DNA from 2 places in the Litoribacillus peritrichatus genome. Region 2 is predicted to be linked to the other one. Evidence: predicted binding sites of a transcription regulator. Region 2 holds the regulator's gene; the other holds the start of a gene.

Region 1 (15,364 bases), on a different contig from region 2:
AAAAAACGTCGCTGAAAAGCATCACACCCTGCTCCCGGCCCACCATGAACCACCAATACAGGGATACCATCTTCACTGCCACACTCTTCCACATGCAACGTATGTAACTCGGAAACAGGTAGAAAGTGCTCTGCATATGGTTTAATTTCTGGGTATAGAGTATGCATGTCATCAATCCTAAAGCTGGCTAATTTTCAATTTATTATCGCTTTGAGCTACTAAGTCTAGAGTAAATATAGCGTTTTGTTTAGGCAATAAAAAAGCCGTGTGGTTTTCACCACACGGCTTTGATAACACATTAATGTGTCTTATTTCTTACTACGGCTTTCGCGCTTACGCTCATGCTCTTTCAAGAACTTCTTACGAATACGAATATGATTCGGCGTTACTTCAACCAATTCATCGTCTTCAATAAATTCAAGCGCTTGCTCAAGGGTCATACGAACAGGCGGGGTCAACTGAATATTTTCGTCTGTACCCGATGCACGAACGTTGGTTAACTGCTTACCTTTAATCGGGTTAACCACCAAGTCGTTATCACGGCTGTGAAGACCAATCACCATGCCTTCGTATACTTCAACGTTCGGGTCAATGAACAAGCGACCACGTTCCTGAAGCATCCAAAGTGAATAACCCAGTGCTTTACCCTGAACCATGGAAACCAATACACCGTTATTACGTGGAGCAACTTCACCGGCCTTAACAGGACCGTAATGGTCGAATACCGATGTTAAAATACCGCTACCGGAAGTCAACGTCATGAACTGGTTACGGAAACCAATCAAGCCACGCGCAGGCATAATGAACTCCATGCGCACACGGCCTTTACCGTCTGGTACCATGTTGGTCATTTCTGCACGACGATTGCCGAACTCTTCCATGATCGGGCCTTGATGCTGATCTTCAACATCAACCACCACGCTTTCATAAGGCTCTTCAATAACGCCATTCACTTCACGCTGAACCACTTCTGGACGAGAAATACCCATCTCGAAGCCTTCACGACGCATCGTTTCAATCAATACAGACAGGTGAAGCTCACCACGACCGGATACTTTAAATTTCTCAGCAGAGTCGCCCTGCTCAACGCGCAGCGCAACGTTGTGGATCAATTCTTTATCCAAACGCTCAGAGATATTTCGGCTGGTCAGCATTTTACCGTCTTGACCGGCAAACGGAGAGTTGTTCACCTGGAAAGTCATGCTTACCGTTGGCTCATCCACAGACAATGCTGGCAATGCCTCAGGAGTAGCAGGATCACACACAGTATCTGAAATACCTAAACCGTCGATACCCGTAATACAAACGATATCACCAGCGGTGGCCTGTTCAACTTCAACACGCTCAAGCCCCATGTAACCCATAAGCTTAAGAATCTTACCGTTTCTGACTTTACCATCACGATCGACTACCGAAACCTGACTGCTTGGCTTCATCGTACCACGCGTAATACGGCCAACACCGATAACGCCCAGATAGTTTGAGTAATCCAATGCAGACACCTGCATCTGAAGTGGACCATCCACATCAACGTCTGGTGCCGGTACTTTATCAACGATCATTTCAAACAACGGCGTCATGTCATCCGCCAACTCGTCAGGCTCAGTACCCGCCAAGCCGTTCAATGCTGAAGCATAGATAACCGGGAAGTCCAACTGCTCGTCAGTCGCACCTAAGCTGTCAAACAAATCAAAGACCTGATCCATAACCCAGTCTGGACGAGAACCCGGACGGTCGATCTTGTTGATAACAACAATTGGCTTCAAACCTTGTTCAAATGCTTTCTGTGTCACGAAACGCGTCTGTGGCATTGGGCCATCAACAGCATCAACCAACAAACAAACACAGTCCACCATAGAAAGAACACGTTCAACTTCACCACCGAAATCGGCGTGTCCCGGTGTGTCTACGATATTAATATGGTAATCGTTCCATTCGATCGCAGTATTCTTGGCCAGAATCGTGATGCCACGCTCTTTTTCCTGATCGTTTGAGTCCATGATGCGTTCTGCACCCTGATCTTTACGATCCAATGTGCCGGACTGTTGCAACAATTTATCAACAAGAGTGGTCTTGCCGTGGTCAACGTGTGCAATAATCGCAACGTTTCTTAATCTGTGTATCAAAGGATTCTCCAAGGGGTACGTACGACCCTATACTTAACAAATGTGTTATTTAAAACACCTTTATCAACGAGCTCTTCAGACCTACAAATCTGAAGGGTTAAAATTTGAGCGCATTCTACATCTTTTTATTGGTAATTTATATAGAAGTAATAAGTCACTGATCGCGACTTATTCTGACTTCTTATATACCTTCACATTGGTATAGCCATCCGCCTGTAATTGCTGAGCATGAAGCTGGCTCATTACACCACGGTCGCAATACAACAAATATTCAGTTTCAAGGCTCTTTTCTTTAAACGCTGAATGCAGCGCATAAAAAGGAATTTTTTCGATTGCAACGCCATCAATAGCCAAAGGCGCCTGCTCTTCTTCATCCGGATGACGAATATCCACGATCACAGACGACGTAGTTTCTGGCTCAGAGACTTCTTCGACCTGAACGTCCTGCTTGAAGTCGTCCACCACATTCTGAATTTTTTGAATCATCATGTCTTCGAGCGCTTGCTCCAAAACACCAAAATCAAATCCCTCTTCCGCCTTATGAACCCGCTCCATGGAAGCACGAGTGGTCGGCTTATCAGAAATCACACCACAGTATTCCGGCATATGAGCCGCAAACTCATAGGTACCAATTTGAGAAGCGATGTCGACGATTTCTTGTTTATGAGTGGTCACCAACGGGCGCAGCACCAAGGTATCCGTCACTTGATCAATAGCAGACAGATTTTTAAGCGTTTGACTGGACACCTGAGCAATACTTTCGCCCGTCACCAAAGTATCGAGCTTCATTTTTTCAGCAACTTTACTCGCCGCTCTAAGCATCATCCGCTTTAAAATAACGCCCATGTAAGAGCGCTCCACATTCTGCAGAATCTCAGCCACCACACCCTCAAATGGCACACTGACAAACTTAACGCCATGAGAACTGCCAAACTTCTCCCAAATATAGTGAGAAACTTCTTTTACGCCCAACTCATGAGCACGACCGCCGAGATTAAAGAAGCAGAAATGGGTCTGAATACCACGACGCATCATTAAATAGCTGGCAACCGTCGAATCGAAGCCACCGGACATTAAGGACAAGACTGAATCCTGACTGCCGATCGGATAACCACCCAGCCCTTCATAACGCTCATGAACGAGATAAAGATCCTGATCCCGGATCTCAAGATTAATCTGAATTTCAGGGTTTTTAAGATCAATGCCTTTGGCTTCGCACTGCTGACGCAAACAACCACCAATATAGCGTTCTGCATCGACCGATTTAAAATCATGGTTGCCGGCACGTTTAATACGGACACACAACGTCTTGCCTTTGATCTTATCCGCAAATAACGCTTTGGCTTTCTCTAGCGTGTCGTCGAAATCGACATAAGGGTACTTTTGAACACTCATAAAATATGCAATGCCCGGCGTAGAAGCCAACGCCGCCGTTACCTGCTGAACAACCGCACTGTCTTCTGAAGCGGTTTCTACCTGAACGTTATCCCACTGACCCGAGACTTTTAATTCGGGATCAATTCTTTTCAAGACCGTTCTTAAATTCGCTTTCAGCTGTTTGATCAACTGCTTTCGAACCGGACGGCTTTTAATGGTAATTTCAGGGAATAACTTAACGACGTATTTCATGGCAGAACACACCAATACAGAGGCTGAAGTTTATGTCAAAACCTCAACAGACCAAAGAATCGGCGGATTATACCTGAGCACAACAGGCGATACAAAAATACTGACACCACCCCCACTACAATCCCAACATAAACCCAAAAGTGCAATTTTCCTCTTCACCACAGCTTAAATCGGTGATCATTATAATCGCACTATCAACGCACCAAATTAGCCCTCAAGCACCAAATAAGTGCAAAATAAAAAACGCTTGCACTAATAAAATGCATAGTTATAGTTAGCTCTGCGGTATACCCCTGAAATCTTGCGGCTTTCCATCGTTTTAGCACTTGGCACACTGTTTGCTTTAACTGGCACAAGATTCGGAATACCCGAAATCAAAAGGATTAATGCTGACCTTATACCTTTTGGTCAGATTTAATTGATGTGTAGCGGAGAGACTAATGTCTAACAATACAATTGCACTTATTAAAGAACATAATGCGAAGTGGGTTGACCTTCGCTTCACTGATACGCGCGGTAAAGAACAGCACGTAACTATCCCTTCATTTGAAGTTGACGAAGAATTCTTCGAAAACGGTCAGATGTTCGATGGATCTTCAATCTCTGGCTGGAAAGGCATCAACGAATCAGACATGATTCTTATGCCGGACGACGAAACTTGTGTTCTAGACCCATTCACAGAAGAAGTAACTGTTAACTTGCGTTGCGACATCATCGAGCCAGCAACAATGCAAGGCTACGAGCGTGACCCACGTTCTGTTGCTAAGCGCGCTGAAGCATACCTAGCTTCAACTGGCCTGGGCGATACTGCATTCTTCGGTCCTGAACCAGAATTCTTTATCTTCGACAGCGTACAGTGGAAAGCAGACATCTCTGGTGCAAGCTATCAGATTCACGCTGAAGAAGCAGACTGGTCTACTGACAAAACATTCGAAGGCGGCAACACGGGTCACCGTCCTCGCGTTAAAGGCGGTTACTTCCCAGTACCACCAATCGATTCTTGCCACGAAATCCGTACAGCAATGTGTGGTGCTCTAGAAGCAATGGGTCAGACTATTGAAGTACATCACCACGAAGTTGCGACTGCTGGTCAAAACGAAATCGGTGTTAAGTTCAACACGCTAGTTAAGAAAGCGGACGAAGTTCAAGAGCTTAAGTACTGTGTACATAACGTTGCACACATGTACGGCAAGACTGCTACTTTCATGCCTAAGCCTCTTGTTGGTGACAACGGTTCTGGTATGCACGTTCACCAGTCTTTCTGGAAAGACGGCGAGAACATGTTTGCTGGTGACGGCTACGCTGGTCTAAGCGAAACTGCTCTATACTACATCGGTGGTATCATCAAGCACGCTCGCGCGATCAACGCTTTTGCAAACGCTTCTACTAACTCATACAAGCGTCTTGTTCCAGGTTTCGAAGCACCAGTTATGCTAGCTTACTCAGCTCGTAACCGTTCTGCTTCTATCCGTATTCCTTACGTTGCGTCTCCAAAAGGCAAGCGTATCGAAGCACGTTTCCCTGATCCAACCGCTAACCCATACTTGGCATTCTCTGCAATGCTTATGGCTGGTATCGACGGTGTTAAGAACAAGATCCACCCTGGCGATCCTGCTGATAAAGATTTGTATGATCTACCAGCTGAAGAAGCACTAGCAATCCCAACAGTTGCTGAATCTTTCGACCAAGCGCTTAAAGCTCTTGACGAAGACCGTGCATTCTTGACTGAAGGCGGCGTATTTACAGACGACATGATCGATGCATACATCGAGCTTAAGACTGAAGAAGTTGAGCGTCTGAACATGACAACTCACCCAGTTGAGTTTGACATGTACTACAGTGTTTAATCTCTCATTTTGATTGATTAGAACACAAAAAAGCCTCCCACACGGGAGGCTTTTTTATTACTATACTGGAAACTATCCAGTGCCTGAAAGTTCCTCATTTGGTCTGCCAAATGCCATCTACCCGACTTCTTGCACTTTATCTCTGCTTAACTAAAGCAATGAACTATAAACTTGAGTCGGCCAATTCTATGCCTAAACAACTTTCAATCTTTCTGCTTACTGCCCTCATTGCAAGCGCACCTCATGCACAGGCAAAAGTTTATAAGTGGGTAACACCAGACGGAACCGTTGTTTATTCAGACCAACCTCACCCGAACGCAGAAGTACTCAACATTGAGCCTCTCCACCCATACAAAGCACCCGCATACCAAGCGCCAGAAGCTGAAGAAAGCGCCCCGCAAACCTCCGTCGAAACAACGGCCAAATACAGCAGCGTCACAATAGACTCACCAGAACACGACACCAACATCCACGGCACCGGAGGCAGTTTTTCTGTTAACGTCAGCTCCAACCCTCCCTTAAAATCCGGAGATAAATACCAGCTCCTAATTGACGGGTCAGCCACCGGCGCGCCAACCAGTCACAGCCAGTTCAATGTTCAAAATGTAAACCGGGGCACACACAGCCTTTCAGTGCAGATCCTCAATAAACAAGGTAAAAGCATCCTTCAAAGCCCGGCGATTACAATCCATGTGCACCGCGCCCAGGTTAAACGCAAACAACCCAGATAAACCCCATATTCAGAAAGCACCGTTTTAGTGCATTAAAATTCTAACTGCCCTAAAATATACTTAGGTTTTATCACTAGGTAGGGGATTCAACGCCCTAAATCGCACCACATCAACGCCAGAAGCGCCTAAGCAATCCATTTTCAAGCTGGCTTGGTTCTTGCTTTATCTTGATAATCACTTATAGCGTGCACCATTATGGATTATAAAATTTCACACAAGCGAATTATTGATAACCTCAGTACTTCCGTCATTGAGCTTTCGCCTCAACTGACCATCAATTATATGAATCCAGCAGCGGAAATGCTGTTCAAAGCAAGCGCACGCAGAGTACTTAGCATGCACATCAGCGCCTTATTTTCTGATGATGAGGACAACACAGAATTGCTTGAGGCTGCCGTAAAGCGAGGACACCCATTCAGCAAACGCGAAGCAACGCTGTTTATACCGGGCAACGATCCAATCATGATCGACTACGTCGTGACCCCGATCACCGAGCCCAATGGCAATATTCACTTGTTGATGGAACTGCAGTCCCGGGATCGCCTGATTCGAATTTCACGTGAAGAAGACATGAAAGCGAAGCAGGCCACCACCCAAGAATTAATCCGGGGTTTAGCGCACGAAGTCAAAAATCCTTTGGGTGGCATTCGTGGTGCCGCACAACTGCTGGAACGAGAACTCGCAGACCCACAACTGGCCGAGTTTACCAATGTCATCATTGAAGAAACCGACCGCTTAAGAAGCCTGGTCGACCAAATGCTTGGCCCAAGAAAGCTGCCGGAACGAATTGAAACCAACATTCACGAAATACTGGAACGCGTTCATGCTCTGATTGAAGCAGAAACCAAAGGCTCAATCACCTTAGTCCGTGACTATGACCCAAGTATCCCCGAGTTTGATGCCGACCCATCCCAGCTGATTCAGGTTATTCTGAACATCAGCCGAAACGCCATGCAGGCGCTTCAGGAAAACAATATTTCAGACCCCCGAATTTGTTTCAAAACCAGAGCCTTACGCCAATTTACGATCGGCTCTGAACGACACAGACTGGTCTGCCAGCTCGATATCATTGATAACGGCCCTGGCATACCCAAAGAAATCCTGGAAAACATTTTCTATCCAATGATCAGCGGACGTGCCGAGGGCACTGGCTTAGGCCTTTCCATCGCACAATCCATAGTCACTCAACATGAAGGATTAATTGAGTGCGCGAGTGAACCTGGCAACACCGCTTTCACCATCTATCTACCTTTGGAGCTAACGTCATGAACAAAACGAATAATGTATGGATCGTGGATGATGACCGTTCAATTCGTTGGGTACTCGAAAAAGCCCTTTCACAAGCCAACTTACCCACCAGTAGCTTTGAATCCGGTGATGAGATTCTGAAAAAACTCCAGCACAGTCAGCCCGATGTCATCATCAGTGATATCCGTATGCCTGGCGTAGATGGTTTGGATATGCTCGATCAAATCCAAACAGAGCACCCTGAAATTCCGGTCATCATCATGACGGCACACTCAGACCTCGACAGCGCAGTAAAATCCTATCAGCGCGGAGCCTTCGAATACCTGCCAAAACCGTTTGATATTGACGATGCGGTTACTCTGGTGAAGCGCGCCTTAACGCACGCTCAAGAGCAAAAAGAAGAAACCTTCAATGCCATCAATGAGCCGGGCACAGAAATCATTGGTGAAGCACCGGCGATGCAGGAAGTGTTTCGAGCCATTGGCCGACTGTCCCAATCCAACATCACCGTACTGATTAACGGTGAATCCGGTACAGGTAAAGAACTGGTCGCCCACGCCTTGCATAAACACAGCCCACGCCGAACCAAAGAGTTCATCCCGTTGAACATGGCTGCAATTCCAAAAGACTTGATTGAATCCGAACTGTTCGGTCACGAAAAAGGCGCTTTTACCGGTGCCGCCGGGCAACGTCGGGGCCGTTTCGAACAAGCCGATGGCGGCACCCTGTTTCTTGATGAAATCGGAGACATGCCAGCAGAAACGCAAACCCGTCTGTTACGCGTTTTGGCCGATGGCGAATTCTATCGCGTAGGCGGCCACACCCCGGTCAAAGTAGACGTCCGAATCATCGCAGCAACGCACCAAGACCTTGAAAAGCTGGTTGAAGCCGGAATGTTCCGTGAGGATTTATTCCACCGCTTAAATGTGATTCGTATTCATATTCCAAAGCTTTCTGATCGCCGTGAAGACATTCCGAAACTGGCGGAATTTTTCCTGGCCAAAGCGGCCCGCGAATTAAATGTCGAGGCCAAAGTTTTAACGGAAGAAGCCTATGAGTACATGTCCAGTATGCCTTGGCAGGGCAACGTGCGACAGCTTGAAAACACCTGCCGCTGGCTGACCGTGATGGCCTCGGGTCGCGAAGTACACATCTCAGACCTACCTCCTGAATTGCTGGACGAACAAAACGTTCACACCTCCTCCAGCAACTGGGAAGCTGCGCTCAGTAACTGGGCAGATCAAGAATTATCCAAAGGCAAACAGGGCGTTTTGGATGATGCCGTACCGGCATTTGAACGCATCATGATAGAAGCAGCGTTAAAGCACACGGCTGGCCGCAAACGCGATGCATCCATCCTACTGGGTTGGGGCCGAAATACGCTGACACGTAAGATCAAAGAGCTTGGTCTGGAAACCAAAGACCACCCGGATGAAGATGGCGATCATTGATCGCTCAGCAACTTAACCAACTTCATCCAATACCCGGCGCTTAAATTGAGCGCCGGCGTTTTCTACAATGCGACGACACGCCTCGATATCCACTCCTTCTAGCCCATCAATTGCAGAAACTTCCACTTTCTCAATATAAAGCGGTGCCGCCCTGATGAATTCAAGAAGCGCCTGATACGCGCCTTTTTTGGAGGGTAAACAATGGCGATTGTACACCGTTTCATTTTGAGCATTGAGGGAGATAGACAGGGCGTCCACGACCTTCGCCATTTCAGGCAACACATTTCTGCCATGCACCAAATTCGCTAACCCGTCGGTATTTACCCGAACCGGTATGCCCTGCCATTTCACGTAAGCCGCAATTTCAATGAGAGGCCCCAGCCTGAGGGTTGACTCACCATAACCACAAAATACGACCTCTGAAATATCGGTTAAATCCCCCAACGCATCAATAACTTCACTGGCTTTAGGCTGTTTCTTCATATCCAGCTGAAAATCATGCACCTGCATCGAGCCTTGGTTTTTTGGGCAAAAACTGCACTTCAAGGTACAGGCATTGGTCAGATTGATGTAACGCCTGTCACCAATATCATACACCAACGTCGTATTCTGAATGGCGTCTGTCATGCGAGCCTCCCGATCAGTAAAAGCCAATTTAGGCGAATTATTAACCAAAAGGGTCGCTGTCAGCACTGATGCACATCAGCGCTCATTCAACTAATGGATAATTAGTTTTGATAGCTTTCCCGCAAATAGAATATGGGTTTCCGACCAGGGAATATGCCAAAGGTACCTGTGCCGGTTGGATTTTCATTACCTCGACCATAGAAATCGTATTTTAACCAGTCTTCAACATCCAAAGTGACATTCACACTGCCGTCATTCCCTGCTCCAGGTGGAGATAAAATAATCACACCTTCACCATCGTTAAAAGAACCTAAACTTACAGTTGTTTCCCCTGGCGCAGGTAATTCACTCAAATCACCCTGATAATTAGATAAAGTCACATCACCAGCAACCCAAGTACCGGAACAATTATCTTCATCATTCACCTGAAACGAGTACTGCCCACTTGAAGCGGCTGTTTCCATCCACTCTTCAATCTGTACAGGCAACTCAAGATTCAACAATTCCGAACCATTGTTATTGCTAACCGTGGCCCGGCCATAGCGAATTTGAGTGCCTGTGATATTAGCAATGGTGTAATCCAGGCAAGTCGCGGGATCTAGCTGTGTGCTCAAACACGCACCATCAGAGTCTGTCAGTTCGCCCTTATCCAAAATCCAATCTAAGTCTGCATTGAAAGGGATATCCCCTGCACCACTCGCCTTATTAGCCCCCCTTAAATAAGAAAACAAAAATCCACTGAACGTTATGACCGCATCTCCATCATAATCACCCGCTTCCGTAATTACGGCAGTAGATACACTTTGATCAAAAGCCAGTGTAGGGTTCACTCCCGTCACATTATCAGACACACTTAAATTATTGACGTCCTGAGGATCGAGCCCTGTCAGTTTAAAATAATCTTCACCTGTACCTTCGCCACCGTAGTTTTGAACAACATCCCCCCCTGCTTCATAAGCCGTCAACGTAAGAACAAGATCATTTTCAAACTGGAAGTTTTGACTTTGATAAGTAAAGTTGCACATCCAGCCTGTGGCATCGTCCAAGACAGGAGAAGGTGAATGCGTTACATTGAAATAACTTGGATAAAAGCGCCCCAAGTCATAGAGTTGTCCAGATGCATTAGCCCCACTTACACCCAAATAGTTAGTTAAAGAGGCATCCAAATCGATGATGCCTACTTCATCATAATTGATAGCTTGAGACTTCAGCCCACCTGAAAAACCTGTGACAGACGTTGTAGAAAGGCTCCCTTGAACTCCACCTGAAGAAGTATCCGGTAAAGAGTCACTAATAGATAAAGAAACAGCTATAGGAGAGACTTCATGACCAAAAGAAGGTAAACATACATTATCATGCAGTACACTAAAGTCATCAGGTATCCCATCACTATTAGCATCTTGCCCTGCGCTATAAGCTACAGCTTTAAGAGATAAATTTAAGTCAACACCAGCAGATATAAAACCCGGCGTACTTGACGGCCCAGTTGATACACTTGTATTAGTACCTGAATGCCTATCACCTGGGTATGGTGACGAAACAGAACAGTCATCACCAACATCCACTGCAAAAGCAAACGGCCTTACAGTTACCTGAGCAGAAGAGCCTGTAATAGTAATCGGGTTCCCAGCATCATCTTTCACAAAACCACTCGAATCAGACAATGAAATTGTGTACTGGCCAACATCGGACGTAGTAAGTGCTAGATCAGCAACACCCTGATCAAATTCCACAGAAAAGCCAGTATCTGGCGAAGTTACCGAATTACCTCCCACCACATCGGTCAAGCCGGGCGCAGAAGGAACTGGCGAATAGGCACCAGAATGCGTATGACTTACAGACACCGTTTGCGGGCCATCGTAAGAAGCAACGGTTCCGCAGTCTCCCGAAATGGGGTCTCTTCGTACATAAGTCGCGGTTAACCCATGATCTCGACCAGCAATCGCCACGGTATCACTCGACCCGGTATCATCCCAGTTCAATACAAAAGCATTGTCAGAAAAGGTAATCGTTGGTGATACAACCGATAAACTGTTGGTCGCATCCGAAGCGGTTATTTTGATTTGATCGGCGTAGATATAACTCAGATCCAGTATTGCATCACCATTATCATCGGTATGAAACTGATAAGTTGCCGCGCCGTCATCTGAAGAAGGGTCGGTCAAAATACCCTGACCATCATTAATTGACCAATCGCCCCGGTTCGTGGAAATGGTCAAGTCGACTGATTCTTCATAATCATCCACCAGCGTAGTACAAGGAACTGCACTGTCTTCACAGGCTCGTATCGTTACAGCAAGTGGATTACAAGTACTTCCGTCAGAAGCAGCACTGATCTCAAGATGATCAATACCGGCAAGACAATCCCCTGTGATACTTAAATTATCGATATAAAAACGATCATTGCCATTATTTGAATCTTCAGTAAAACGAACCCGGGTGTCTGTACTTACGTATGCAGTAATATCATATGTTTTGGTGGAGTCGGCCACGTTGCCATCAAATGTTTCTAATAGCGTCCAACTGGAGCCGTTATAAATATGAACACTCAGTTCATCATTGCTTTCTGCATTGGAGTCCCGTATATCAAATTGAAGCTGAGCATTCACGTTATTTCTTATATCCGCTGAACGATAGATTTGTCGTTGCGAACCACCTCCTCCACGAATTTCCAGTTCGCCACCTGTAATTCGGATTCGCCCGCCACTAGGGGAGTCATCATCATTAATTTCGACCCAGCTGTTTGCAGACCAATCAGAGCTGCCGTCTGAGTTGTTGTAGCTTGCGGTAGAGAAGGTGTCCTGATAATCAGAAGAAGTGCACGAGCCTGTAAACGTACAAGGGCGCGTTTGGTTATAAAGTGCCGCCATGTCTTCAGCGCTGATGGCTTGATCAAAAATGAACAACTCATCAATGAGTCCATTCCAAACAAAATTAGCACTTTGCGTTCTGTCGGCCCCAATATTCAAATGGCCAGTCCCTGTGACTGTCGCCGTAGAAAATGTAGAAGAGCTGACTTGAACACCATCCAGATATGAGGTGATCGTTGTTCCGGAATAAGTAATGCCCACATGGTGCCAACCATTACTTACCTGCGTTAAACTGATTCCGGTATTCCAACTGGCGTTATTATGATAAACAACCAGGACATCATTATTGTCCTGCCGCTGAAGATTCCAGTGATTCGCGGACCCAGAGGCGTTCGTGCGCGTATAAATACCAGCCCATTGGTTCTGATCCACCACCGCAGAGCCTTGCACCCAAACTGCGGTTGAATAATCTCCGCCCAATTGAAGTTCAGAAGCTGAATCTTCCGTCACTAAGTAATCATTCTGACCATCAAACCCTCCGTATTGACAAGTACCAGGTGTACCATCAATCGCCGGAGTAGCTTCCAGATTCAAAGTGCCATTAACTGCGGTCGCATCTGCACCGTTGCCACTCCCATCGGATACCTCCCCTACCGTCCCATTCCATGTTTCATTATCAAAGATGTAATACGCTAAAGCATCATCGGTTCCACAGAAATCCGGCTCCACCAGCATTAAGTCTTGAACTTCGGCTTGGGTAAGTGCCTGATCATAAACATACACTTCATCCAGATCGCCCTGAAAGTATCGACCACTGAAAAACTGATCGTTGCCGATCTGAAGAGGATCTGAGTTGTTTCTCAGGTCTTCGCTGAAGCTTCGGCTACCGCTGGCAACGCCATTAAGGTAAATGGTCTGATTACCGGCACTCTTTGAATAAACGATCGCAACGTGCGTCCACTCATCCACAGGTACCGTTCCCGTAGAATTAAACTCTCTCGTTGAGCCTGAACTGTTGTTCCACCACCAGTTTATCTGGCCCGATGAATTCACATGAAACTCAAAATTTTCATCTTTGGATACGATGGTCATGAGTCCGGATGAAGGAATTTTTTCCGGCCGAATCCAAACGGCAACCGTCAGCTCTTCAGAAATATCCAAATCATTGTGATCAGGCACATTCACGAAATCATCAGAGCCGTCATATTCAAGGTACGCACCACATTGAGAGAGCGGTTCGTCATTATTCGAAGAAGAGTTATTACCGAGTGTACCGTCGTGACCATTTCCTGAGTCATCGGGCACCGTTTGATCCACAATATTATTAAACGACCAGTACGCTACCGGATTAATGTTTGAACATAACGTGCCGAAATCTGCATTGGTAATGTAATCGCTATCGTAGCTAACAGAAGCACCACTGTTTAAATTCAGACTCCCCTCGGATGTTGCAGAGCCATTAAACGTAAAGCCTCCATTTACTGATATCGTGTTTGTCGAATACATAATTGCATTGACAGTTGGTGACCCAGAAATGGTAATTGGCCCATCAACCACGATGATCAAATCTTCCGGGTTCCCCCCCGCATTGATTTGAACTGAACCAGAAACGGTTAAGGATGTAAAATACAGCCGTGCGGACACACCCGTACTGTTTAAGTCATAATTACCACTCAACTGCCCTGATGCAAAGAAATGATCGCCAGGCGCAAAATCATCGCTGCCATTCGTTTTGGTCAGGTGCGTTGAAGAAGACCAACTGGGAACATTTAACTGTTCAGTAGTATTTGACGTGTCCGAATCAGGAAAAACATCAATACAACTGGCAGCCCACAATACCGAACTGAAACAAGCCCAGATCACGCCCGTGAATAATTTTATAAAGGCATAACCCCTGCTCATGCTCACTCCTTATGATAATTCCGATTTTATGAGTTTAGACTAACGACAATTTATCCCCTGCTGGCGAAGCACCAGGCTAGTTTTCCACTACCATAGACACCGTCAGTTCTCGCGAGGCAAAGTCCGGGCTTTTACCATATTGGCCTGTACCACCATACGTCGCTAAAACAGTTACTTCAAACGAAGAAATATTAGTTGATCCTTCAACAAAATTAGTTTCTGTGCACGAAGATACCGACACCTCAAAACCGTATAAATCCAATCCAGTTATTTTTCCTAAAGGAGGACAAGAAGGATCTGTAGGCAAGGTTATGATTTGAACTTGATAAGCCGCCCACTCCACCCCGGAATAAGCCGCCATGTAAGCACGAGAACTTTGCAAACCCATAGTGGATATGGCCGTTTGATTGTTACTGATACGTTCAAGTGCGGCAATGATTAACGCGACAATGACAATAAGAAAAATAACCGCAGGCAAAGCAAAGCCGGATTGCCCGGATAGCGCCAGTTTGGGTGCTGTATTCCTCATGGCGCGTTATCCACATGAATCTGGTGAACCAAGGTCACACGTTCACCGGCATCTTCCAGTGTAATTCGTAACGTTACCAAGCCGGAGCGCTGCGCATTCCCGGCATCATAAGTAAAAGAGCAGGCCGAGACATTCTCAACCAAAGTGGATTTCTGAGCAGCCAAGGATAAAGGCGGGCTATTGATATCATCGCCCTGAGTTGCCCCAAAGCTATAGCCATCGTGCTTTAAAATTTCTTGATTCGAGATATCACAAATATAGGATGTCGCGTCTTCCACCACATAAAACCGCTTTTGTGGTGACTCAAACGCAAACTGATGGCCACCGGTGATCGTCACAATATCGTCCGTTCTCGACATTCCCGCATCAGTAATCACATGACTATTAAGCACAGGGACACCGCCCGAAGCACTGACAAAATTACCGTAGACATTCGCTCCGTCTACCGGGTCACCCGATGCCGT
Region 2 (15,364 bases):
CGGCCTTGTCGTTCCCGGAAGTTTTTCAAAGGTCTCAGCATTTTGATCGTGTCTCTGGTCGTGTGGATTGGTGGTACGATGAAAATGTGGTGCGTGCCTACAGTGATGGTTTAAAGCTGGACTCTCCATCGATTGATGCCAGCGTGGGTTTTGCCTTTGAACTGGAGATGCCGGCCGACGAAGCCCGACTTGGGGTGGATGTTCAAGTGACGCGCGGTGATGCAGGCCAAATTCTGGAATACTTGCCTATTGATTTAGATCCTTCGTTATTAACCTGGTTGCAAGCCTCTTTACCGGAAACGGCGGTCAAGCATGGACGGCTGCTGTTCACAACGACGATAGACCCGATTGTTCCTGTGAAAGATACGTTGCTGATAGATGCCCAAGCGTTTGGTAAGTCACTCGAATTTGACCCGTCCTGGCCTGAAGTGGAAAACTTTTCAGGCCATTTCGCGTTAACCAACCAAGAACTGACGGCTCAGGTCCACGATGCAGTTGCCTTAGGGAACCCTATTCAAAACCTGAACGTTTATTTTCCTGAAATTTGGAAAGAAGATGCCTATTCGCTTGATATCGGTGTTGAGTCAAAGTCTCGGTTGGAGCGCTTTTACCGGTTCATTGAAAACTCGCCACTGAATGACACCCTTGGTGCTGTTATGGGAGAGTGGGAGGTTGAAGGCGACGCAAAACTTCACACCAAGTTAACGTTCGATCTTGATCGTGAAGAAGTTACAGCCATTGATGTTGAAGTGAATCCTTTGGCGGCGCGGGTGGTACTTCCGGATCTTCCCGAGGTTAGCCAGGTCACAGGCAGTATTTACTATAACGATCAGTCGTTACTTTCGGTGAAAGATCTGAAGGGGAAAGCGTTAAAAGGCCCGGTTGAATTGGAGTTGAATACTGAGCAGGATCGTTATGTCATTAAGGGGCGCGGCACGGCAGGGGTTCCAGAATTATTGAGCTGGCAGAAAGCGCCTAAGAACTTAGAAAACTACCTCTCTGGCAACCTCAAATATTTTTTTGATGTCTCCGTTTTTGAGCACGGAGAAGTGACAGTGGATGTTCGGTCGGATTTGCAAGGCGTTGTTTCTCTCTTGCCGCATCCGATGGCCAAACCTGACCCTGAAAGTTCGGTTATTTTTGTTTATCAAGGTAAGTTGGCTGAGACAGAGACTGAACACGCGATTGATGTAGGCGCGTTAAATGTAGATTTGAATACCGCTCTCAAGGACGGCATTGACCGGACGACAATTTCTTTTGGTCAATTACCTAAGGACTCAAGAGTGCCTGATCAGGGAACTTTCTTGTTTGCGCGCCTGGCCAAGTTGGACATTAAATCTTGGTTGGAAGTGTTTGCTGACATTGAAGTGGAAAATAACAAAGGGCCCTCAGACGGTCTTTCTGTTTATGCAGACGTAGCCATTGAACAGGCCCAATTGGGCAGTGAGCAGTTGGATGAATTGTCTTTGAGTGTTTCGTCTTCTCCTTCTGCTCACCGAGTTGCGGTTCGCTCCCGGCAGGTTGCAGGTATAGTGCGTGCCCCTAAGTCAGATGCAGAAGCAATTCAGGTCGAACTGGACTATCTGAGGTTGGGCGGAGAGAAGAAGCTTAAAAAAGCAGCTAAGAAGCCATTAACTAAGGATGAGTTGCAATCTAGGCTGGTATATAACATTGATGATGACCCGCTAGCCGGGCTGGACCCGTCGGTGATACCAGCAATGAACATCTCTATTCGGCAGTTGAGAGTGGCAGGGCAGGATTTAGGTGTTTGGCGAGGAAATTTCCAGCCCATTAAGAAAGGCACTTTGCTTACGGTTAAAGATTCCAACACGCTTGGGTTTGCCGCTAATGGACAGTTGTGGTGGACTTTCATTGATGGACGTCATACCTCCTATCTGGACGGTAACCTGAAGGCCGGTGATGTCAGTGAGGTATCTAAAAAACTGGGTTATGACCCGACCATTCGAAGTAAATCCGCACAATTGGATACCTTTCTTTATTGGGAGGGGAGCCCGGCTTCGTTTAACCGGCTTCGAACACAGGGGTTAGTTGATCTGGCTATGAATGACGGAGCCTTCTTAAACGTCAGTGAATCGGCCAACACCCTGAAATTGTTTGGTCTCTTTAACTTGAGCTCGTTAAGTCGTCGTCTTAAGCTGGATTTCAGCGATGTTTATTCGACCGGGCTGGCTTTTGATGAGGTTTCCGGTCAGTTATCTTTGAATAAAGAGGTCTTAGTTACGGATTCACCTGTGACTATCCGTGGGCCAAGCTCTCAAATGTTGATTTCCGGTACCACCAATCTGGCGAAAGAAACTTTGGACTATCAACTGCGTCTGACCGTACCGGTCAGTGGCACGCTGCCTATTGCTGTGGTAGTAGCGGGAGTCGCTCCGATTGTCGGGGGGTTGCTATTGCTTGGACAGCAGGTTTGGGGTGGTGTGGTAGATCAGTTTGTTGGGGTGGACTATCAGGTGTCTGGAACTTGGGATGAGCCGATATTGGAGGCTCAGTCCAAGGTTAATACCCAGCAGAAGTAATGGTTAGTTTTACTGGGTATTGGTCAGATCGAATTCTGATCTGATCTTAGAAAGGAATGGTTGCCTTCAGCCATTGGAACAGCTTTTTGGTGTTGCCGCGATTTTTATCTTGCTCCACGTCTTTTTTGGCATTTCTTACTAATTGCCTGAGTTGTTGACGGTCTACGTTTTCGTATTCGTCCATAAACAAGGTAATATTTTGATCGTTCTCGATCAGTTTGTCTCTCCAGCGCTCAACCGTATGCAAGTGGCCGATTTGCTGGTCACTGCCTGCCCGGTTCTTTTCCAGTGCAGCGGAGATGGCTTCGGCATCCACTTCACGCATGAGCTTACCGATGTATTGCATATGGCGACGTTTGGCTTCGTTTTGCTTGAGACGCTTGTGTTCGACAATGGCTTCATGCAAGTCGTCAGTCAGATTCAACGCATCCAATACCGACTTTTTTTGCTCGATCAGTTGCTTGCCTATTTCCTGTAGTTCAAGCGCTTCTCGTTTAAGTTGAGATTTACTGATGATTTCGATTTCGTCGTCTTCAAATACTTCGCGTTTTTTACGTGCCATGGAATTCAGTGCCTTGATTTATTTGGGGCGGAAACGGGTTACTGTGCTTATGCTAAATTATAAAATAAGGTAGCCATGCCTAAAAATACCAGGTAGCCAACCACGTCCGTAATGGTCGTGAGTAACACACTTCCGGCAAGTGCCGGGTCAATATTCATTGATTTTAACAAAGACGGAAGCATACTGCCCGAAAATACCGCGATAACCAGATTGATAAGCAAGGCTCCGCCGATAATAAAGCCGATGGTGATGTCCGAAAACCACAGCGCGGCCGTAATGGCAACGGCGCTGCCCCAGAGCAAACCGTTTATCAGCCCTACTAAAATCTCACGGCTCAGTAACCAGCTTAAGTTGTTGTTCCTGATGTGCCCGGTCGCAATGCCGCGAATGACCAAGGTCAGTGTTTGACTGCCGGCGATTCCGCCCATGCTGGCGACGATAGGCATTAAGATAGCGAGGGCCACCACTTTTTCCAGTGTTGCTTCGAACATCCCGATAACGGCCGAGGCTAAAAATGCTGTGAGTAAGTTTATTCCCAACCAGACTGCGCGTCTGCGACTGGTTTTGAAAACCGGAGCAAAAATGTCGTCTTCTTCATCCAGGCCGGCCATGCTCATAAGGGAGTGATCGGCATCCTCACGGATAACATCAACTACATCATCAATGGTGATCCGGCCAAGCAGTTTGCCGTTTCCGTCGACGACGGGGGCAGTAACCAAATCTTCCCGTTCAAACAATTGTGCGACCTGGTCATCCGGTGTGTCTGCTGTGATTCGGTGAAAATCAGTTTCCATGATTTCACGTACCGTGATCGACGGGTCGGAAACCAATAAGATAGAAATAGGTAATAGTCCGATAAGCTCGTCTTTTCGGTTCACTACGATCAGGTTATCGGTGGTTGCTGGTATGCTTTCGTGCCTGCGAAGGTACCTTAACACCACGTCGAGGGTAATGTCCGCTCGAATGGTGACGGTATCGGTATTCATCAGGCCGCCAGCGGTATCTTCCGGGTAGGACAGAATGGCCTCTACTCGCTGACGATTTTGATCGTCCATGACGTTCAGAACGTCTTGGGTAACTTTTTCAGGAAGTACCTGAAGTATGTCTACGGCATCGTCAATGTCGATGTCACCATCAACGGTCACATCTGCCACTTCTTCGGCACTCATGTCTCGCAGAACGTCTGCAATCAGCTCATCACCGAGAAAGGGAAGAATTTTACTTTGACGCTTCTTATCGAGCAGTTCCCATAAAATCTTACGGGTACGCGGCGGCGATGATTCGAGCAGGTGGCCGAGTTCTGCTCTGGAAAGTGTATGGTTAAGCATACGACTGACCTGATTGAGCGCTCCGGATTCCAGTGCTCTGTTAAGCGTCCTCATTCGAGAAGAGCTTGATTTATTGGTCAGTGTTGCTGCCATATATCACGCCTGCGAAAAGATAAGTGTTCGTTCGAAATTTTTATAACAGAAGGCCGTTGGGCGTTTTGTTTGTTTGATCTCTGTGCTGTGAACGACGGTTTCTTTTGTCTTTTTCAGGTTTATCAGAGATGTTTGTTTATGATGAATAGTATAAAAGTAAAATGAAGATGTAGTGTATTGATTTTGTTAAATTTACTCAGGTTCATCAAATCGGTCTGCGATCAGGTTTTCCAAGGCCTCAAGTGCGCTTCCCTGGTCATCGCCTTTGGCGGTAATCACCAGGTCGGTACCGCAGGATGCAGCCAGCATCATAACCGCCATGATGCTTTTACCGTTGGCGGTTTGAGCGCCTTTTTGTATGGAAATGTCAGAAGAAAAACTGGAAGCCGTATTGACCAGTTTGGCGGCAGCGCGTGCATGAAGTCCTAATTTATTGATTAAGGTTACTTCAATTTGCTGCATGTACATGTTTTCCTTTCGAGTGTGAATCTGATCGAGCATCTAAACTGGAAGTTGTTGATAATATTATAAATATTATTTAAAGCTGTATGTGCTTTAAATGAACTTCAGAATATAGCGTATTGAAGTATTTAGTCAATTGTTCTGCAATATAAACAGAACGGTGACAGCCTCCGGTACAACCAATGGAGATGGTGATATACGCTCTGCCGCTTTTCTTATACATGGGCACCCAGTATTCAATGAAGCCTTGTATGTCGGCCAGCATTTTTTTTGAGCTGTCATGGTGACTTAAAAATTCGGCAATTTCCGGGTCTTTTCCATTAAAGTTACGAAGACTCGGTTCCCAGTAGGGGTTGGGTAGGCAGCGTACATCGAACATTAAGTCGCTGTCGGTTGGGACCCCGTACTTAAATCCAAATGATTGAATCAGCAAAGAAACTTCATGGGACTGATGGACGGTAATGCGATTTCGAATTAAGTCTCTAAGGTCATGGATGGACATATTCGATGTGTCAACAACCAGATCCGCTGCGTCCATCAGAGGCGTTAACAGTTCTTTGTCTTTTTGGATGGCTTCCCTCAGGGAGCGTTGTTCTGAAGTAAGCGGATGCTTTCGGCGAGATGCGTTGTAACGTTTGACTAAGATATCTTCGCAGCTGTCTAAAAAGATGATCTGGTGTTCGATGTTGTATTCTGTGAGGGCTGCCAGCAGGTTATTCAGCTGGTCTGAGTCCCCTGAAAAGTTGCGAACATCAATACTAACGGCGGTGTTTTCATACTCCACATGGTTAGCAATGTTTTTTATCAGGTCGGTAAGTAAAGGTCTGGGTAAATTATCAATGCAATAGAAACCGCAATCTTCCAGAGCGTGAAGGGCGGAACTTTTACCAGAGCCAGAGCGGCCGCTTATTAGTATCATTTTCATAACGAGGGTCTAACTCTTACTCTAGGTTAAATCCAAAATTAATCAGTGATTGCTCTGAAGAGTTCGGAATCGGTTGTGGTCGACCTTAATTTATCCCTAAACTCAGGACTGCTGAACTTGCCTGCTATGGTTGCAAGTATGTCCAAATGTTCGTCATTGGCTTCTTGCGGCACAATCAGCGCAAAGACCAAGTCCACTTTTTGTTTATCCAGAGAGTCAAAATCAATCGGTGTCTCCAGTAATAGAAGCACCCCGGTTGGCTGTTTGCAAGCGGCTAACCGACAGTGGGGTATCCCAATACCGTCGCCAAGGCCTGTACTGCCAAGACGCTCTCTTTCAATAAATGCGTCAAAAATTTCGTGCTCAGAGGGACCTGCCAGTGTCTCGGAAAATATTTTTGAAAGTTCTTCTATGGTTCTTTTTTTGCTTTGGCAGGAAGCGCACCTTAAGGTGCGCTCTGGTAGTAATATGGTTTTTAAATCCATTCAATGCTGCTCATCACGTTCTTTTATCATCGCAGCTACATGTGGTTTAACGGGCCTTGGCTTTTTCTTTATGCTTAATCAGTTGGCGATCCAGCTTATCAGCCAGAGCATCGATTGCTGCGTACAAATCGTCATGCTCTGCGTTAGCAAACACCTCTCCACCGGTTACATGTAACTTGGCTTCTGCTTGTTGTCTTAGTTTTTCTACGCTTAAGGTAACTTGAACGTTGGTTATCTGGTCATAGTGTCGCTCAAGTCGGTCTAATTTGGAAGTAACATATTCGCGAATGTTGGGTGTTAATTCGAGGTGTTGGCCACTGATGTTTACTTGCATATACGGACTCCTTAAATTTGTATATTGTGGTCCAGTGATTTTCCAGTTTCGATGTGCAAACCAGAGGGGTCTGCCGCCCCTTCACCTTTAATATAGCCCCTGCGTTCTTCGAATACAATGATATGTATCAAGTTGTTTAAACCAAACGTTTACGCTCGTTCGATGGTGGTATGTTCATGGCTTCACGGTATTTTGCAATGGTTCGACGAGCAACTTTAATGCCCTGGTCTCCCAGCAAGGTCGCGATTTTGTTATCGCTCAGCGGTTTTTTGGCGTTCTCGGCTGCGACCAGTTTTTTAATGATGGCGCGGATCGCCGTAGAGGAGCATTCCCCGCCGGAGGTTGTGCTCACATGGCTTGAAAAGAAGTACTTTAGTTCGAAAATACCGCGTGGCGTATGGATGTATTTTTGAGTGGTCACCCGGGAAATGGTGGACTCGTGCATTTCCACAGCTTCAGCAATATCGTGCAGAACTAATGGTTTCATTGCTTCATCACCGTAGTCTAAAAAGCCACGTTGATGCTCCATGATTTTGGTCGATACTTTCAGCAATGTCTCATTTCGGCTCTGAAGGCTTTTGAGGAACCATTTGGCTTCCTGCATGTTGTCTTTCAGGAACGTATTATCGGTGCTGTTATCCGCTCTGCGTATCAATGACGCATAGCTTGGGTTGATTCGAATCTTAGGGGTGATTTCGGGGTTGAGATCCACCCGCCAGCGACCCTGTATTTTTTGAACGACCACATCGGGTACAACATAGTCGGGGGTTTGTTGGTCAATCTGTTCACCGGGACGAGGGTGAAGGGTTTGAATTAAATCAATGATCTTCTTCAGTACATCTTCTTTGAGACGTGCTTTTCGCATGATGCCGGCAAAATCTTTGTTGCCGAGCAATTCGAGGTAGCGTAAAACCACAATTTTGGCTTCAGGCAAATGCGGTGTTTCAGGAGGCATTTGATTGAGCTGAACCTGAAGGCATTCCTGAAGGCTTCTGGCGCCGGTACCAACCGGGTCAAAGCGTTGGATCAAAGTCAGAACCGCTTCCACTTCGTCCGTTTCAACTTGTTCTTCGTCAGGCAGGTTGAGTTCCTGATTAACGCTGATGCAGATGTCTTCAACAGACGTCTGAAGGTATCCGTCGGTATCGATACCATCAATGATGTTTTCGGCAATGACTTTGTCTGTGTCCGTCATTGGCGTCAGGTTCAGCTGCCAGCTCAAGTGATCTTGTAAGGTTTCGGTGACGGAATTTCTGGATTCGAAATCGAAACCGTCGTCGTCAGAGGGTGCGACGGCGGAAGTCGGGGTGTGTTGATAAATGTCGTCCCAGCCGGTATCAATACCAAGGTCTTCCGGGATGTCGTTGTTCCATTCCCCTTCGGCTGAAACTTCGTCAGTATTGGTGTTGTTGATTTCTTCTTGTTCGGCGCTTGGTTGTTGATCCAGAGGTTTTTCAGCCATTTTGTCTTCAATGGACTGTTGCGGGCCTTGTTCGAAATCTTCTTCCACTTCAAGCATCGGGTTGTTTTCTAATGCTTGTTGAATTTCTTGCTGAAGGTCGAGGGTCGATAATTGCAGTAAGCGAATTGCTTGTTGCAACTGAGGGGTCATCGTCAGGGATTGACCCATCTTGAGCTGAAGCGATGTTTTCATAAATTACAACGTATCCTTATGCTTTCACTCAGCATGTATGGTGTACCTAAAAGTATCTAAAATAAAATCCATACAAGCAATTTATTTGCCATTGGCAACCAAGTATAAACCAAAAAAAAAGCGACAGTGTTGATTTGTGTGTCTTGTTTGTCTCAAAACCTCAGAGATTGAAGTTTTCTCCCAGGTAAATATCTTTTACTTTTTGATTGTTGAGTACATCTTCACTTTGGCCCTGGGCAATGATGTGTCCTTCGCCAACAATGTAGGCCTGATCACAGATGCCGAGCGTTTCTCGGACATTATGGTCGGTAATCAGAACACCAATCCCCAACCCTTTTAAGTGATTAATAATGCCTTGAATGTCATTGACTGAAATAGGGTCGACACCTGCAAAAGGCTCATCCAAAAGAATAAACTGTGGGTCGGTGGCTAACGCTCTGGCAATCTCAACGCGACGTCGTTCACCGCCTGACAAACTCATACCCAATGAATCCCTAATGTGGGTAATGTGAAATTCCTGAAGCAGGTATTCGAGCTTTTCTTGCTTTTGTGCTTTGGATAATTCGGTTCTCAGCTCTAAAATGCCGTAAATGTTCTGTGATACCGTCAGTTTTCTGAAAATGGAAGCTTCTTGGGGCAGGTAGCCTAACCCTGCTTCAGCTCGTCCGTGCATGGGGTAGTGGGTGATGTCTTTGCCATCAATGCTGACAGTGCCATTATCGGGCTTAACCAAACCTACAATCATGTAAAAGCAGGTGGTTTTACCTGCGCCGTTTGGGCCGAGCAGGCCAACCACTTCGCCGCTGGATACGGAGAGTGAAACGTCCTGAATGATCTTTCTTGATTTATAACTCTTGGCCAGATGTTTGGCTTCCAAAATACTCATACGATGAAGGGCCTTTATTTCTGGGGTTCAGAGTCAGACGATTTGTCTTTGATCTGGGGGTTGATTATAAATTTAACTCGAGAATCGCCAGGGTTGGTTTTCGGGTCGCTTGCACTGGCCTTCAGTTCTCCTGTATCCAGGGAGTAGGTGATTTTATTACTTTCTAAAACGTCTTCGCCGCGAAAGACTTTACCGTTGCCTGTTACGATGGCGTTGTTCTCTTTGACTTTGAGGTCAAGCTTGTTGCCTTCGATGTGGGTTGGTTCTTCACCGGGATTCAGAATTTGCTGGTATTTGGCTGGGCTACCAAAGGCTTCCATGCGGGTCACTTCGTTGTTTTCTGAATACAGAAAGACTTTGTCTGCCCGTAATTCTGCGGTGCCCTGAATGATGATGACGTTTCCTGTGTATTCAGATACGCCGGTCTTGTTGTTCATTTTTGCCTGATCGGCTTCCAGTTTGATCGGTTGGGTTTTATCTTCAGGCAATGCCCAAAGAGAAGCTGAGAAGCTTAAAGCAATCAGAAGGGCTGTCAGACGTTTATTGTTGAACTTCATGCGTTCCTCGAACATTGGATTTCAATAAAGTATCACCGGATTCAAAGTCAGTACGGAAACCTTTCGTTTCGATATAGCTGTTTGCCGAATGAATAATGGTTAAGACGTCGTTTTCTGCGTAATTCTTATTTGGGTAAATTGTCAGCGTGGAAGCACGTAATGTCAGCTTTTGGTTGTCGGCCGTAGTTCGAACGATTTCAACCTGATCGTTCAGGGTGATCTTATCTGTCTTCAGGTTGGCCTCTCCGGTTAGGGAGGAAGCGTGCCAATTAAGACCAGGCTGTTGATTGGTCAGGTCTGGCTTAATGAGGTAAGCCAAGTCGTCTTTTTTATAGTGGTCAATCTGGTTGGCCACCAGATGGTATTGAAGGTCGCCGGTTTCGTTGTAATGATCCGACGCTGAGTTTATCAGCGTCAGATCCGGTGTGGATTGCGGCTGATACGATGCAGTAACAATTTTGTTGCCTTCTTCGGACCAGCTTAGCCAGACAACAATAAGCACGGTGGCGACGATCACCGGTAGTGTCTTAATGGCTCGAATGATCTTATCTGAACGTTTCATGATGGGCTGGCCGAATCTGACGTTTGCTACTTGAGGTACTCTGCATGTGCAGCAGCAAGTGTTCCTTGAGCTTTCATAATCAGCTCGCATAACTCTCTGACTGCGCCTTTGCCTCCGGCTTTTGTGGTGCAGTGATGGGCGTGTTCTTTAATGATATCGGCACCGTTAGGCACTGTTACACCCAAACCTACATTTCTGATGACCGGAAGGTCAGGCAGATCATCACCGATGTGAGCAATTTGATCAAGCTCAAGGTTTAAATCTTTTGCTATGTCTTTGATGGCGTTGATTTTATCTTCCCGTCCCTGATAGAGGATATCAATGCCTAAGTTTTTGGCCCGTTGCTCGACCATGGGGGATTTCCGGCCGGTAATGATGGCAATCTTAACGCCGCTGTTCTGAAGCATTTTAATGCCTTGACCATCAAGAATGTTGAATGGCTTGATTTCCTGACCTTCGGAGGTAAAAAGTAAGGTGCCGTCCGTCATAACGCCATCCACATCGCAAGACAGCAGTTTAATTTTTTCAGCGCGTTCAAACAAATTGCTCATGATTTACGTCCAGGCATCCAGTTTCAGGTTCGTTACGTTCATTTGGCTATCTATTGCATTACAAACTATTGCATTACAAAGTGCATTGAATTACATAATGCCTGCTTTAAGCAGGTCATGCATATTCAGGGCGCCAACCACACGTTTATTTTCATCGGTTACGAAAAGTCCGTTGATGGACTTGGTTTCCATGATGTTGAGCGCTTCAGCGGCCAGAATTTTTGGCCCACAGGTAACTCCGGTGGTGGTCATTACATCTTTAATTTTGGAAACATGCAGATCGGTTTCATTATCCAGAATTCGGCGTAAATCACCGTCTGTGAACACACCGACAAGCTTGTCTTCTTCGACAATGGCTGTCATGCCCAGCTTCTTGCGGGTGACTTCCAGAAGCGCGTCTCGAATGAGCGTATCAGGGGAAACTTTAGGGATGTCATTGCCTTTGTGCATCAGGTCTTCGACTTTGAGTAGCAGGCGTCGACCCAGTGCTCCGCCGGGATGAGAAAAGGCAAAGTCTTCTGCGGTGAAGCCTTTCGCTTCAAGCAGTGCTACGGCTAGGGCATCCCCCATCGCCAATGTTGCGGTCGTACTTGCGGTAGGCGCTAACCCTAAAGGACAGGCTTCTTCTTTTACAGAAATATCAAGGTTCACTACAGCGGCCTTGGCCATAGTAGAGCTAGGATTACCCGTGATGCTGATCATCGGCGCTTTCATACGTTTAATCAGTGGCAGAATAGTGACGACTTCACTGGTATTCCCCGAATTTGAAATGGCAATGACGACGTCGTTCGGCGTGATCATCCCTAAGTCGCCGTGGCTTGCTTCGCCCGGGTGAACAAAGAATGAAGGTGTTCCGGTACTGGCCAGGGTCGCGGCCATTTTTTTTCCAATGTGGCCGGATTTCCCCATTCCTGTCACTACCACTCGACCTGTGCATTTAATGAGTAAATCACAAGCCGTTGTAAAATCTTCGCCCAATCGTTCGTTTAATTGGTTGACGGCTTCCGCTTCAATGGACAGTGTGCGTCTTGCGGATGCAATGAAATCAAAATCTGTCATGTTGTACCTTGAGTCAAATACAAAGAGTAAAAACGTATCCCATATTGGTATTGGGTGTTATTCGCTAAGCCGTTAACGGTGCTATTCACAAATTAGAATTCACTAATTTGCACCGACGCTGCTTAAATAAAGCTGAACCATATATGCAGTGTAGCCAATCAAAAAAATCAAACCGTGTACCCGTGTCAGTTGTCCGGTCTGCGCGACACCGGTTGAGGTTTGTTTGGTTCTGCCCTGAATAAAGATGAATAATGCCAGTGCTAACGTCAGAGCCAACATCACAAAGTAATCTCTTGAAAATCCAACCGGTTCAATAGGGGTTAGGGTGATCAAGCCAGGAACTGATAAAACGGTCATCAGGTTGAACAAGTTGGAGCCAATGATGTTGCCTATGGCCAGGTCATGATGGCCTTTAAGGGCACTGGCGACGGAAGCTGCCAATTCTGGCAGACTGGTGCCAATCGCGACAATGGTCAAACCGATCACCAGTTCACTGATGCCGAACTCGCGAGCGATGCCGGAAGCACCCCAAACCAAACCGTGGGCGCTGGCGATGAGCATGACCAGGCTGATAAATAACATGCCCCAGGCTTTGGTCAGGCTCATTTCTGGCAGGTCGGCAATTTCTTCTTCAAACTCATTTTCAGCGGCATCGTGTTCGTTGCCGGCCTGGTGTGAAAACTTGTGAAAAATAAACAGGGTGACAGGCATCATGGCCAGTAAGATGATGCCGTCGATCATGTCCAGTTTCAGGTCATACATTAATACGCCTGTGACGCCAGTAACAACCAATAATAAAGGCAGTTCGCGTTTGATTAATCCTGAGCGAATAGGCAGGGCGCATACCAGCGCGGTAATTCCCAGAACCAGCCCGATGTTGGCGATGTTTGATCCTACTGCGTTGCCGACGGCAAGGCCGGGTGCATCGTTCAGTGCCGAATTGATGGCAACCATGATTTCAGGGGCTGATGTACCAAAGCTGACGACGGTCAGGCCGATCATCAATGTTGACATGCCAAGCATTTTTGCGGTGGAAGCCGCAGAATTTACAAATTGATCTGAACTCCAGACTAGGATAATGAGTCCAAGGACAATAGCTATGATGTTGTATATCAGCATTTTAATTAGTTCCGATGAATGACGGTGGTTCAGAAAACTATTTTTAAACCACGGTCAAAGAGGGATTTCTCTTTATCGTTCATAACGCGTGGTCTTTAATTGGCGAACAGGCCAATAAATTCAGGCGCTGATTGTATAGTTTTCATTGTTAATTGGCTAACGCAGAAAAGCACGAATGTTGAGTTGGTTGGTTTTGTTTGCTGGACTAGAGTACAGCCGATGAAGAATGTTACAATGTCGCGGTTATGGGGTAAGGGAAGTCTGGGATTTTGTATCAAGGAGATTTTGGTGAATAAAGTGGCTCGATTGAGTGCGGTTTGTATAGCTATGTTTTGGTCTGTTTTTACAGCCCAGACGTTGAGCGCAAATACCGCCAATAATGATGATCTGAATGGTGTGATCGAAGTGAACGAGTACACCGGACCAGAAAAGTCGGTTTGGGAAACCACGCGAATACTTCTGAAGATTATTGAAGAAGAGCGTGAAAGTTATCTAAATACACCGACCAAGTTTTATGAGCGGGTTGCTGAAGCGCTTGAGCCTGTAGTGGGATTCAGACGCATTGCTGCTATGGTAATGGGGTCTTATTACAAAAAGTCATCCAAGGCGGATCGTAAAAAATTCTCCGATGCTTTTCAGCGTAGCCTGGTTGAAACCTACTCGGGTGGATTGATTGAATACGAAGGTTACAAAATCAGCATCAAACAAGGTGCGCCGATACCTGACGGCAAAAGAACGGCGGTTGTTAATGTTGAAATTACTACGTCGAGCGGCACTCAAGTACCTTTGAAGTACAGCATGTATAAAACCAAGTCTGGTTTGTGGAAAGTACAGAATGTAACCGTTGCAGGCATTAATGTGGGCTTGTTGTATCGCCAGCAGTTTGCCAGGAAAGTTGCGGAAGCGAACGGTGATATCAGCCAAGTGGTTGCAAATTGGTCATCACGTTTGGATATTGATGTAGAAAATGCTCAATTGGAACTGGAATCTGAACCGGACGACGCTGAAAGTACTCAGCAAAATGCAGAAGCTGAGTAGTTTTTTATACAGCAAATAAACATATATATTGCCTCGCCTGAAGTGTTCAGCCGGGGCGTTCATTTTGATGAACAGTGTAAAAACATTGTTTAATTTTGGTTAATTGAGGTTGTGATGGAAGTAGGTGATGTTAAAGCTTTGTTGGCGGCAGAGTTTCCGAATGCCCAGGTGGATGCTTCTACAGACGGGTACCACTATGAAGTAACCGTGATCGCTGAAGAGTTTGAAAGTCTGAATGCGGTTAAGCGTCAGCAAGCCGTATATAAAGCACTGAATGCTCAAATTCAGGACGGCACCATTCATGCGGTTAAGATCAAAGCTTTGACGCCTGCGGAAGCCGGTCAATAAATTCAGGTTATATCGACCTGAACTCTTTCCTTTTTATTTGGTGAATATATAAATGGATAAGTTAGTCATTCGTGGAGGCAGAAAGCTGTCCGGTGAGATTCGTGCATCTGGTGCTAAGAACTCAGCGTTGCCGATCATTGCCTCTGCTTTGCTATCCAGTGAAAATGTGATTATTCGCAACTTGCCTCACCTGCAAGATATTACAACCATGATTAATCTTCTTGGCTCTATGGGTGTTGAGCCAGTGGTAAATGAAGATTTAAGCGTGGAGCTTGACAGTAATCAGATTAAATCGGTTGTAGCGCCTTACGAACTGGTGAAAACCATGCGTGCATCGATTTTGGTTCTCGGGCCTTTGTTGGCCAAGAACGGGTATGCTGAGGTTTCTTTGCCTGGCGGTTGTGCCATTGGTAGTCGTCCCGTGGATTTGCATATCCGTGGCTTGGAAGCGATGGGGGCCGACGTTGTTGTTGAAGATGGTTACATCAAAGCCAAAACGGATGGTCGTTTAAAAGGCGCCAATGTCTTCTTTGATACCGTGACGGTAACGGGGACTGAAAACATCTTGATGGCTGCAACCTTGGCCGATGGTATAACAACCATTGAAAACGCAGCGCGTGAGCCGGAAGTGGTGGATCTTGCCGAATGTCTGATCGCCATGGGTGCAGAAATTGAAGGTCACGGCACGGATACCATTAAAGTTACGGGTGTGGAAAAACTTCATGGCTGTGATTATTCCGTGTTGCCAGACCGAATTGAAACCGGTACGTATCTGGTTGCTGCGGCAGTCACCGGCGGAAAAGTGAAAGTCAAAGACACTCGCCCGGACATACTGGATGCTGTGTTGGTCAAGTTGGAAGA

The links. The regulator sigma-54, encoded in region 2, starts transcription at its own class of promoters, with help from an activator protein. The targets are predictions, from matches to a motif close to TGGCACNNNNNTTGCTNT.
Region 1: a site for sigma-54 is predicted at 6,480-6,497, ahead of glnL (nitrogen regulation protein NR(II)). Genes of this name have one in related genera too.

Annotation. Positions count from the first base shown of each region.
Region 1 covers NZ_BAABBN010000007.1:929,581-944,944, reverse strand. Annotated here, with positions in the region: gene pip (prolyl aminopeptidase) at 1-167, opposite strand, end outside; gene typA (translational GTPase TypA) at 309-2,126, opposite strand; gene thiI (tRNA uracil 4-sulfurtransferase ThiI) at 2,295-3,755, opposite strand; gene glnA (glutamate--ammonia ligase) at 4,196-5,602, shown strand; gene ABD744_RS13940 (DUF4124 domain-containing protein) at 5,791-6,333, shown strand; gene glnL (nitrogen regulation protein NR(II)) at 6,529-7,602, shown strand; gene glnG (nitrogen regulation protein NR(I)) at 7,599-9,032, shown strand; gene ABD744_RS13925 (TatD family nuclease-associated radical SAM protein) at 9,045-9,659, opposite strand; gene ABD744_RS13920 (DUF6701 domain-containing protein) at 9,761-14,371, opposite strand; gene ABD744_RS13915 (hypothetical protein) at 14,448-14,900, opposite strand; gene ABD744_RS13910 (prepilin-type N-terminal cleavage/methylation domain-containing protein) at 14,897-15,364, opposite strand, start outside.
Region 2 covers NZ_BAABBN010000015.1:82,910-98,273, forward strand. Annotated here, with positions in the region: gene ABD744_RS19735 (YhdP family protein) at 1-2,540, shown strand, start outside; gene yjgA (ribosome biogenesis factor YjgA) at 2,587-3,102, opposite strand; gene mgtE (magnesium transporter) at 3,150-4,523, opposite strand; gene ABD744_RS19750 (HPr family phosphocarrier protein) at 4,716-4,985, opposite strand; gene rapZ (RNase adapter RapZ) at 5,062-5,910, opposite strand; gene ptsN (PTS IIA-like nitrogen regulatory protein PtsN) at 5,949-6,395, opposite strand; gene hpf (ribosome hibernation-promoting factor, HPF/YfiA family) at 6,442-6,729, opposite strand; gene ABD744_RS19770 (RNA polymerase factor sigma-54) at 6,866-8,383, opposite strand; gene lptB (LPS export ABC transporter ATP-binding protein) at 8,544-9,269, opposite strand; gene lptA (lipopolysaccharide transport periplasmic protein LptA) at 9,284-9,826, opposite strand; gene lptC (LPS export ABC transporter periplasmic protein LptC) at 9,810-10,388, opposite strand; gene ABD744_RS19790 (KdsC family phosphatase) at 10,415-10,939, opposite strand; gene ABD744_RS19795 (KpsF/GutQ family sugar-phosphate isomerase) at 11,030-11,998, opposite strand; gene ABD744_RS19800 (calcium/sodium antiporter) at 12,101-13,117, opposite strand; gene ABD744_RS19805 (MlaC/ttg2D family ABC transporter substrate-binding protein) at 13,337-14,155, shown strand; gene ABD744_RS19810 (BolA family protein) at 14,270-14,503, shown strand; gene murA (UDP-N-acetylglucosamine 1-carboxyvinyltransferase) at 14,556-15,364, shown strand, end outside.